DNA from 3 places in the Pseudomonas sp. NLJ1 genome. Region 1 is predicted to be linked to each of the others. Evidence: riboswitches for the same ligand, from Rfam matches in the RefSeq annotation. Region 1 holds a riboswitch; each other region holds the start of a gene.
What was found. Region 1 has a riboswitch for cobalamin ahead of R9B85_RS22040 (ABC transporter substrate-binding protein). Riboswitches for the same ligand answer to the same signal wherever they lie in the genome.

Region 1 (3,265 bases):
TGCCACAGGCACACCAACAGCCCGAACAGTACAACTGGCACGGCCAGCCACACCGAAGGCCAACGTACGCCACTGAGGTTGCCCAGCAGCCAGAACAGGATGCCGCGCGCCTGCTCGGCAGTAGCCGACATGGTGATGAGGAAGGCGGTAAGGGCGTTGAACAGTTGCGAGCCGGCGATCCCGGCAAGGATCACCTGGGCGTTGTTGTTGCTGGGGCCGGCTGCCCTGGACAGCACCAGTACCAGAGCGAACGCTGCCAGGGCGCCGATGAAGGCGCCGCCGGACATGCTCAGCGCCAGGCTGCCGAAGCCCAGCAGGCCGACCAGCACCGCACCGGTCGAGGCGCCTGCAGACAACCCCAGCAGGTAAGGCTCGGCCAACGGATTGCGCAACAGTGCCTGCAGGATCACGCCGCAGGTGGCAAGGCCTGCGCCGCAGGCCGCAGCGACCAGGGTGCGGGGCAGGCGGTAGTTCCAGACGATGCCGGCGTCGATCAGGTCGACCGGATAGCCGGCCTGCCACAGGTGGTTGGCCAGCACCTGGCCGACCACGCCGGGCGCCAGGTTGGTTTCACCGATGGCAGTGCCGGCCAGCAGGGCTGCCAACAGGGCGGCCAGGGCAACGGCGATGCAGGGTAGCAGGCGCATCATCATTGGGCTGCTTTGCCGCTGGCGAAGGCGGCGGCCAGCGTCTGCACGCCGCTGAACAAGCGAATGCCGGCCTGCATGGCGTCGGCGTCGAGGATGACGATGCGATCGTGCTTCACCGCGTCCATGTTGCGCGTTACCGGGTCGCTACGCAGGAATGCCAGCTTCTTCTGGTAGTCATCGGCGGGGTAGCGGCGGCGGTCCATGCGGGCAATGATCAGCCACGAGGGGTTGGCCTTGGCCAGGGTTTCCCAGCCTACGGTCGGCCACTCTTCGCTGGACTCGACCACGTTGCGCACGCCGAGGGTACGCAGCATGAAGTCGGCGACCCCCTGGCGGCCCGCCACGTAGGGGTCGATGTGCAGGTCGGCGCTGGAGAACCAGAACAGCGCCGAGGTGGCGGACAGGTCCTTGCCGGCCAGTTGCGCCCTGGCACTGTCCAGGCGGCCTTGGAGCTCGGCATTCAGGGCCGAGCCACGGTCCTGCACGTCGAAGATTGCCGCCAGCTGGCTGACGCTCTTGTAGATGGTGTCGACCTGGAACGCCTGCAGGCGGGTGCCATCGGCGCCCACCAGGTTGTCCTTGCCTTCGCAGTCTGACGGCAGCAGGTAGGTGGGGATGCCCAGTTCATCGAACTGCTCGCGGGTGCCGACCACGCCCTGGGCACCGACCATCCATTCGAACTGCACTGTCACCAGTTGCGGGCGCTTGCCCACTACCGCCTCGAAGCTGGGCTCGTTGTCGGCCAGGCGCGGCACCTTGGCGTTCTGCACCTGGTACTCGGGCAGCACGTTGTTGAACCACAGCGAGGTGGCAGCCAGTTTGTCGCCCAGCCCCAGCGCGTAGAGCAGCTCGGTACTGGCCTGGCCAATGGTGACCGTGCGTTGCGGCGCCTGGGCGAAGGTTTGCGGCTTGCCGCAGTTGTCCAGCGTCAGCGGGTAATGGGTGGCAGCAGCCTGGGCCAGGCCGGTGAGGCCCAGGCCGGCGAGCAGGGTGGCAAAACGGGGCAGCATGCTGGGCGATCTCCTATCGGACAGTTCGGGTGAGGAACGCACGGACAGGCATCGCCGAGCCCCCGCTGGCCGAAGGGGCAACACTGATGGCCAATCCCGGACACCCCGCCGGTTGGTGAATGTAGGCCGGCAGGTCTCCTGACTGGTGCGTCATCGCCTGGCTCCGGCCTTCCCGGGTTCGTGGCCCAGTGGCATCGATGGAGCAGGCTCGGCACCTACAGTTGCGGGGGCAGTTCCGTTTGGCCCGAATTGGCGGGCCTGGGATTCCCTATTGTTTCCGTGGTGGAAACCGGCGGCCGGCATGGTAGACCATCGTGCCGCCGGGTGAAAACGCTTTTCAGAAGTACTTCAGCCAGGTGATGTCGCGCCGCCGCGCCTTCAGGCGGGCGAACCAGCGCACCGGCAGGTACAGCGAAACCGCGAGCAGCACTGCCGCCAGCCACACCGCGGCAATGCCGTCGAAGCCGAAGTAGTCACCATGGTTGCGGCCGAACAGCGCCAGGCTGGCCAGATACAGCAGCTTCAGCACATACAGGTGCAGCAGGTAGAAGAACATCGGTGCCGCACCGAACACCGCCAGGGCACTGATCCAGCGGGCCTGGCCGGCACGTTCGAAGGCGCGCAGCAACATCAGGCCACAGCCCAGGGTCAGCGCCAGGAACAGCAGCGACGGCGGGTACTTGGTGATGTTCAAGAAGCTCATCAGGGTTTGCGTGACGCTCGGGTAAGTGCTCCACGGCGCCTCGCCGTAGCCGTTGACCAGGCGCAGCACGACAAAGCCCAGCAGCGCGATCAGCCCGGCCAGCAGCAGGCGATGCTGGCGTTGGCCGGCCTCGCTGCCACGGGCGAACCAGGGGCCCAGGCCGTAGCCTAGGGCGATGACGCCGATCCACGGCAGTACCGGGTAGGAGGTGCGCAGGCGCAGGCTTTCGGAGAACTCCAGCCAGCCCCGGTCATGCAGGATTGCCCACGGCACATGCAGGGCGGATTCGGCGCCAAAGTGCAGGCCATCGAGCAGGTTGTGGCCGGCGATGATGATTGCGCCCAGGGCGATCAGGGCGGCACGTGGCAGCCACACCAGCAGCGACAGGGCGATCATGCTCACGCCGATGGCCCAGATCACTTGCAGGTAGATGACGCTGGGTGGCAGCTGGAAGGTCCACGCGAAGTTGACCAGGGTGAATTCCAGCGCCACCAGGAACAGCCCGCGCTTGAACAGGAACGCCGCGACATCGCTGCGGCCCTGGTGTTTCTCGCCGTACAGCCAGGCCGACAGGCCGGTCAGCATGACGAACACCGGCGCGCACAGGTGGGCCAGGGTGCGGCTGAAGAACAGCGACGGCTCGGTGGCGTCGATGGCCATAGGGTCGCTGACCTGGCGGTGCAGAAAGAAGGTTTCACGGACGTGGTCCAGGAGCATGAACAGGATCACCAGGCCGCGCAGGGCATCGATGCTCTGCAGGCGCTGGGTGAGCAGGGTGGGGGTGGCGCTGGCGCTTGTCATGGGAGGTCGCTGTTAGGAATCGATGTCAACTGAAACGTTATCTTATAACTAAATTATCCCGGAGAGGTAGATGTTTTTGTGCTGCCTGTGCCGGCCTCTTC
Region 2 (3,265 bases), 920 kb from region 1:
CATCCTGGCCTTGTTCATGCGCGCTGCGCATGGCGGCAATGATCTGTTCCAGATGCAGCTCGGCGCTGTTGATCACGGTCTCGGCCTGGTGCCCCTCGAGCACGGCGGCCGGCACCAGCGAACCGGCATAGATGATCACCGGGCACTGGCGGATCAGCCGTTGGCCCTTGATAGTGATCAGTTCCGGGTCGCCGGGGCCGGCGCCGATGAAGTAGACCGTCATGGAAAGTCCTTGCGAGAAAGAGGGGGAGGAAGCGTTCAACAGGCCAGGGCGAGGGTAGCCGGGCCCAGTATCTGGCGTTTCAGCAGCAACCTGGCAGTGCCAACCCGCTGGCAGGCCAGGGCCAGTGCCGCACTCTCTGCCACACCCCAGCAGCCACTGTGAGCATGGGCCGTGGCGGAGCGGTGGCTGAGCTGGGGTTCGTAAGGTTGCAACTGCGCGGTATCGTACAGCACCAAGGGCAGGTCGAGGCGTTCAGCCAATTGCTGCAAACCGGGTTCGTCGGCCTTCAGGCTGATGCTGGCGATGCCTTGCAGGTCGGCCAACGCCAGGCCCTGGTTGGCCAGGGCCTGGCGTAGCAATGTTTCCAGCGTATCCGCCGGGCAACCCCGGCGGCAGCCGAAGCCAGCGTAAAAGGCAGGCATCAGGCCTGATTGGAGCGCCGGAACAGCCAGGCGCTGAGCAGGCCCAGGGCCAGCCAGAAGGCGGCGTTGGTCAGCCAGGAGGCCACTTTGAACTGGGTTTCCAACGCTGCGGGGGCAAGGCTTTCGTGCACCTCGGGTTGCGGCGCACCGATCACATGAGGAATGACCAGCAACACGGCGCCAAATGCCTTGAGCAACCAGTGGCGGGCGAACACCAGCAGGGCCAGGCCCAGCGCGGTGGCGCTGGCGGTGCCGACCCACCAGGCCTGGCGTTGCCCCAGGTCGGCGGCGGCAGTACCTGGCAGTTCCGGCGGCAGGCCCAGGGTCGGGGCCAGGCAGAACACTGCGAAGCCGGCCAGGCCCCATAGTGCACCGGTGCCGGCACGCTTGGGTTCGCGCAGGCTGTACAGGGCGGTGAGGATCAGGGCGAAGCCGACCGCGACCACCAGGTTGCCGCCAGTGGTGGACAGCACCCGCTGCCAGCCGTCTTCCGGCGACCAGGCTTCGGCGCTGTGTTCATGGGCTGCCACTTCGCCGGCATGCTCGTGCTGGCCGACCGGGGCTGCGGACTCGTAGGTTTCTGCCTCGAGAATCAGCGGGGCGACCCAGAAGCTTTGCAGCAGGGTCAGCAGCAAGGCCGCCAGCAACCCGCTGAAGCCCGCGGTACGGGCAATGCGTGTGATCATCGGGCGTACTCAGTGGCAGGGGAAGGCGGCGCTGTGGCGGGTGTCGTGGGCGGCGTTGTGCACGGCCTCGATGTGCGAGAAGCCAGCGAAGTACACCAGGCACAAGCCCAGCAGGCTGGCGCCGACGGCGATGACGACACGCTGGCTGAGGGTAACGGGGGTAGTAATGCTGTGTTGCTTGGCGCTGGTGACGGGCATGACGCGTTCCTCTGCTTTTTGTGGGCAACGGGCAAGCGCGGCAGCCCCGAGCGTGGCAGCCCAGGGGAATGCAACAGCGCCCGCCCACCGCGGGGTGTTCATGAACGCCAGGCCGGTCTCCGGGCTTGCGAGGAGGAGCCAGGCTCCTGGAAGGCGTCACCTTCCCATGCCGGGTGATCGGGCACAGTGGTACAGACGCTTCGCTCGCTTACCGTTGCGGGGGCAGCACCGGCCTTGTCCGGCCCTGCTGGAGGGCCTGGGACGCACCGGTTTCCCGTTTCACCCCCATTGGGGGCACCTGAACGCGAGGCATAAGGAGACCATGGGGCGGGGCTGCCGTCAATTGCCAGAATCGAGTTTGCCGGCGCCTCGGCTACTCCGCACCCACAGGGATTGTGAAGCGGACGCAAAGCGCTCCCGGTCAGCCCCGGGCAAACGCCGCCAGCTTGTCCCCATCCAGCCGGTAACGCACCCACTCATCCTGCGGCTCGGCACCCAGCTTCTGGTAAAAGCCGATCGCCGGCTCGTTCCAGTCCAGCACGCTCCATTCCAGCCGCCCACACTTGTTCGCCACCGCCTCGCGGGCAATGTGCTGCAGCAACTGCCGGCCGGCGCCGTCGCCGCGTTGCTCAGGAGTGATGTACAGGTCTTCCAGGTAGATACCGTTGCGGCCTAGCCAGGTCGAGTAGCTATAGAAATACACGGCGAATCCGATTGCCCGGCCATCGCGTTCGCAAATCAGGCTGTGCACGGTGCTGCCCTCGTCGAAAAGGCTGTGCTCGATATCGGCAACGCTGGCGATTACCTCGTGGCGGGCGCGTTCGTACTCAGCCAGTTCGGTGATGAAGGCCAGGATCTGCTCGGCATCGTTGCGAACGGCAGGGCGAATGGTGAGGCTCATGGTGACGGCTTCCTTGGTCTGGGAGTAGCGGTACAGCGATGTGTATCTACACAATTTAGTGAAACTGTACCGGTTGTAGAGGAGGGGACTCCGTTAGTGTGACAGCACCCATAACGAAAGTGGAATGCCTGCCATGCTTGCCTCTGCCGACCTGCTGACCGCCTTCGTGCTGTTCGCCTTCGTGTCTTCCATCACTCCTGGCCCCAACAACACCATGCTGTTGGCCTCGGGTGTCAATTTCGGCGTGCGCCGCTCCATTCCCCACGCCATGGGTATCAGCGTCGGTTTCATGGTCATGGTGCTGGCCGTTGGCCTGGGCCTGGGGGAGGTGTTCAAGGCCTGGCCGGTGCTGTACACGGTATTGCGCTACACCGGCGCCGCCTACCTGCTGTACCTGGCCTGGAAAATCGCCACCTCCGGGGCGGTCGGCACCGCTTCGTCCAGTGCCCGCAAACCGCTGGGCTTCTGGGGCGCGGCGGCATTCCAGTGGGTCAACCCCAAGGCCTGGGTGATGGCAGTGGGGGCAATCACCACCTACACGCCGGCGCAAGGCTATGTGACCAACGTCATTGTCATTGCCGCCTTGTTCGCCCTGGTCAACCTGCCGAGCGTTGGGGTATGGGTGATGTTTGGCAGTGCCCTGCGCAACCTGTTGCAGAACCCGCGTTGGCTGATGCTGTTCAATGTCCTGATGGCCTTGTTGCTGGTGATTTCACTGTACCCGCTGCTGTTTGTAGAATCGGCATTTTCCTGACCCCGCGAGTACAGTAAGCCGATGCAGTTGATCCCCTGGTCCCACGAATGCGCCGAAGGTTTCACCCTGCGGGGCTGGCGA
Region 3 (3,265 bases), 760 kb from region 1:
GAACCCGGCATCTCCTGCCAGAACGCCCGCGAACAAGCCTCGGAATTGATTGGCTATGCACGGGATCTGACCATCGACGGCCTGATGGAAGACAAGCCAAAGCTGATCTGGGCCGCGCACTACCTTTGTGCCTTGGGCAAAGCGCTGCTGGATGATGCCGAACTCGGCATGATGCGTTAGGACCTGAAGGGCGCGCAGGGGGCCGCATATAACTGAAAGATTTAGCAGGGGCTCTGTGGGAGCGGGCGCGCCCGCGAATACCGGCGTAGCCGGTGCCAGCCACCGCGTTGAATTCTTCGCGGGCACGCCCGCTCCCACAGAAGCCATATCGCGCTTGCGAAACGAGTTCCGGCCCCGGCCTGAGCCGAAGTTGCTTCAAGCCTGCTTGAGCAACAACGCCACCCCCGGAAAATACTGCCCCAGCTCGTTGTGCAACTTGCGATAGGCATACGGGAAGTACCAGGCGATGGCACAGGCAGTATGTTTCTGCAGGTCGTCGACCAGGTCCTGCAGTTCCTCGGGGCTGGCATGCTGGCCAGCCTTCCACGGGCTGATGAACAACGCCCCGGCCTTCAACTGGCTGGGGTAGGCCACCTGACGCGCGAGGGCAGCGGTCTGCTGCAGGGCGTCGGCCATGTCCAGCCGGGCGATTTTTGGCCAGCGCTGGCTGACACTGAGGTACAGCGCTTCATCGGCACTGCTTATCGACAGGTCGCAGCGCCCTTCATACTCGCCTTCGTCGCGCTGCTTCTTGCCGGCAAACTGCTGCAGCGCCGCCAGTTCGGCCTGCCACGCCGCTGCGGCAAGCAGGCCGGTATTGGCGGCTGCACCATGCCAATAAGGTGCTTCGGCATCGCCGGCAAACTGGTTGAAGCGGTCGATACAGTCGCCCCAGCGCTCCAGCGCCGGGGCGAGGAACTCCAGACGCGGGTTGTTGATGATCTGGCCTCGCATGCTGCGCTCTCCTGTTATCGTTGTTGTCGCGTTCAGCTGAAAGTAATGGCTATGTGATATCACTGTATTCAGTGTGGCACAACCAGGTGAATTGGCCATTACCCGGGCGATGCCTGTTCGACTGCAAAGCAGCCCGCTTCGATTGACGCTCCCGGTGCAACCCTCTAACCTTCGCGCGTGTTTCAGGTGTCCTGCCAGCCCCGTCTGGGCAGGGTGAAACTGGGAAGCCGGTGGGTGCCAGCATGGCGCGATTCCGGCGCTGCCCCCGCAACGGTAGGTGAGTCGCGGCCGCGCAGGGCCACTGGGTGCCAGCACCCGGGAAGGCGCGCAGGCTTGGGCCAAGGCCCGCTCACAAGCCCGGAGACCGGCCTGATACTGCCAACGGCATCACGGAGGGTGATGCGCGGTGCACCGTGGCGTACGGCCACGGCCCCTGCGCGTTCTCCGTCTGCCCGCCTTTTACCTGTCGCCGCGCGTTGCCGTGGCGCCAGCCAGCGGAGAACCCTGATGAGCGAATCCACCGAACGCGACGAACGCCACCTGGCGCGCATGCAGCGCAAGAAGGCGATCATCGACGAACGTATCGCCAATTCCCCCAACGAATGCGGCCTGCTGCTGGTGCTGACCGGCAATGGCAAGGGCAAGAGCAGCTCGGCCTTCGGTATGCTCGCTCGCGCCCTGGGCCATGGCATGCAGTGCGGTGTGGTGCAGTTCATCAAAGGCCGCAACAGCACCGGCGAGGAGCTGTTCTTCCGCCGCTTCCCCGAGCAGGTGCGCTACCACGTGATGGGCGAAGGCTTTACCTGGGAAACCCAGGACCGCCAGCGCGACATCGCCGCCGCCGAAGCGGCCTGGGCCGTGTCGCGCCAGTTGCTGCAAGACCCGAGCGTGCAGTTCGTGGTGCTCGATGAACTGAACATCGCCCTCAAGCACGGCTACCTCGACCTTGATCAGGTGCTGTCCGACATCCAGGCCCGCCCACCGATGCAGCATGTAATCGTCACTGGCCGTGCCGCGAAACCCGAGATGATCGAGCTGGCCGACACCGTGACCGAGATGGGCATGCTCAAGCACGCGTTCCAGGCCGGCATTCGTGCACAGAAGGGCGTGGAGCTGTGAGCCAGCCGCGCCATTGCCCCGCCGTACTGATCGCGGCACCGGCCTCTGGCCAGGGCAAGACCACCGTCACCGCCGCCCTGGCCCGCCTGCACCGCAACCTCGGGCGCAAGGTGCGGGTGTTCAAGTGCGGGCCCGACTTTCTCGACCCGATGATCCTCGAGCGGGCCAGCGGCGCGCCGGTGTATCAGCTCGACCTGTGGATGATCGGCGCCGAGGAAAGCCGCCGCCTGCTGTGGGAAGCCGCCGGCGAGGCCGACCTGATCCTGATCGAAGGGGTGATGGGGCTGTTCGACGGCACGCCGTCCAGCGCCGACCTGGCGCGCCACTTCGGCGTGCCGGTGCTGGCGGTGATCGATGGCACGGCCATGGCCCAGACCTTCGGCGCCCTGGCCTTGGGCCTGGCGCGCTACCAGGCGGACCTGCCATTTGCCGGTGTGCTGGCCAACCGGGTTGGCAGCCTGCGCCATGCGCAACTGCTGGAAGGCAGCCTGACCGAAGGCCTGCGCTGGTATGGGGGCTTGTCCCGCGAGCGCGGTATCGAGCTGCCCAGCCGCCACCTGGGGCTGGTCCAGGCCAGCGAACTGAACGACCTGGACGCGCGCCTGGATGCCGCTGCCGAGGCGCTTGGTGCCAGTTGCGATGCTGCCTTGCCGCCGCCAGTGGCCTTTGCCGAACCCGAACCGCAAGCCAGTGCTGCCTCGTTGACCGGTGTGCGCATTGGCGTGGCGCGGGACGAGGCCTTTGCCTTCACCTATGGCGCCAACCTCGACCTGCTGCGCAAGCTGGGGGCACAGCTGGAGTTTTTCTCGCCGCTGCATGACCGCGAGCTGCCAGCAGTGGACAGCCTGTACCTGCCGGGCGGTTATCCCGAACTGCACCATCACGCCCTGGCCGCCAATGCGCCGATGAGCGAGGCGATACGCGCCCATCACGCCTTGGGCAAACCGTTGCTGGCAGAGTGCGGCGGCATGCTGTACCTGCTCGATGCCCTGACTGACGTAGCCGGCGAGCGTGCCGAACTGCTCGGCCTGCTGCCCGGCGAAGCAACCATGCAGAAGCGCCTGGCAGCCCTGGCGCTGCAGGCGGTGGAACTACCGGAAGGCACCTTGCGCGGGCACACCTATCACCATTCGCTGACCAGTACCGCACTGGAGCCGATTGCCCGAGGCCTGAGCCCCAACGGCGGGCGTGG

Region 2: it holds a riboswitch for cobalamin, as region 1 does, so the genes downstream of both, R9B85_RS00760 (CbtB domain-containing protein) here and R9B85_RS22040 (ABC transporter substrate-binding protein) in region 1, are expected to answer to the same signal.
Region 3: it holds a riboswitch for cobalamin, as region 1 does, so the genes downstream of both, cobO (cob(I)yrinic acid a,c-diamide adenosyltransferase) here and R9B85_RS22040 (ABC transporter substrate-binding protein) in region 1, are expected to answer to the same signal.

What each region holds. Positions count from the first base shown of each region.
Region 1 covers NZ_CP137735.1:4,876,533-4,879,797, forward strand. The annotation lists gene R9B85_RS22035 (FecCD family ABC transporter permease) at 1-650, opposite strand, end outside; gene R9B85_RS22040 (ABC transporter substrate-binding protein) at 650-1,660, opposite strand; cobalamin riboswitch at 1,772-1,969, opposite strand; gene R9B85_RS22045 (DUF1624 domain-containing protein) at 1,998-3,164, opposite strand.
Region 2 covers NZ_CP137735.1:154,597-157,861, reverse strand. The annotation lists gene cobM (precorrin-4 C(11)-methyltransferase) at 1-223, opposite strand, end outside; gene R9B85_RS00770 (cobalamin biosynthesis protein) at 259-645, opposite strand; gene R9B85_RS00765 (CbtA family protein) at 645-1,331, opposite strand; gene R9B85_RS00760 (CbtB domain-containing protein) at 1,341-1,529, opposite strand; cobalamin riboswitch at 1,623-1,846, opposite strand; gene R9B85_RS00755 (GNAT family N-acetyltransferase) at 1,951-2,430, opposite strand; gene R9B85_RS00750 (LysE family translocator) at 2,555-3,184, shown strand; gene R9B85_RS00745 (alpha/beta fold hydrolase) at 3,206-3,265, shown strand, end outside.
Region 3 covers NZ_CP137735.1:4,120,676-4,123,940, forward strand. The annotation lists gene R9B85_RS18695 (DUF3077 domain-containing protein) at 1-180, shown strand, start outside; gene R9B85_RS18700 (hypothetical protein) at 376-954, opposite strand; cobalamin riboswitch at 1,122-1,341, shown strand; gene cobO (cob(I)yrinic acid a,c-diamide adenosyltransferase) at 1,462-2,073, shown strand; gene R9B85_RS18710 (cobyrinate a,c-diamide synthase) at 2,070-3,265, shown strand, end outside.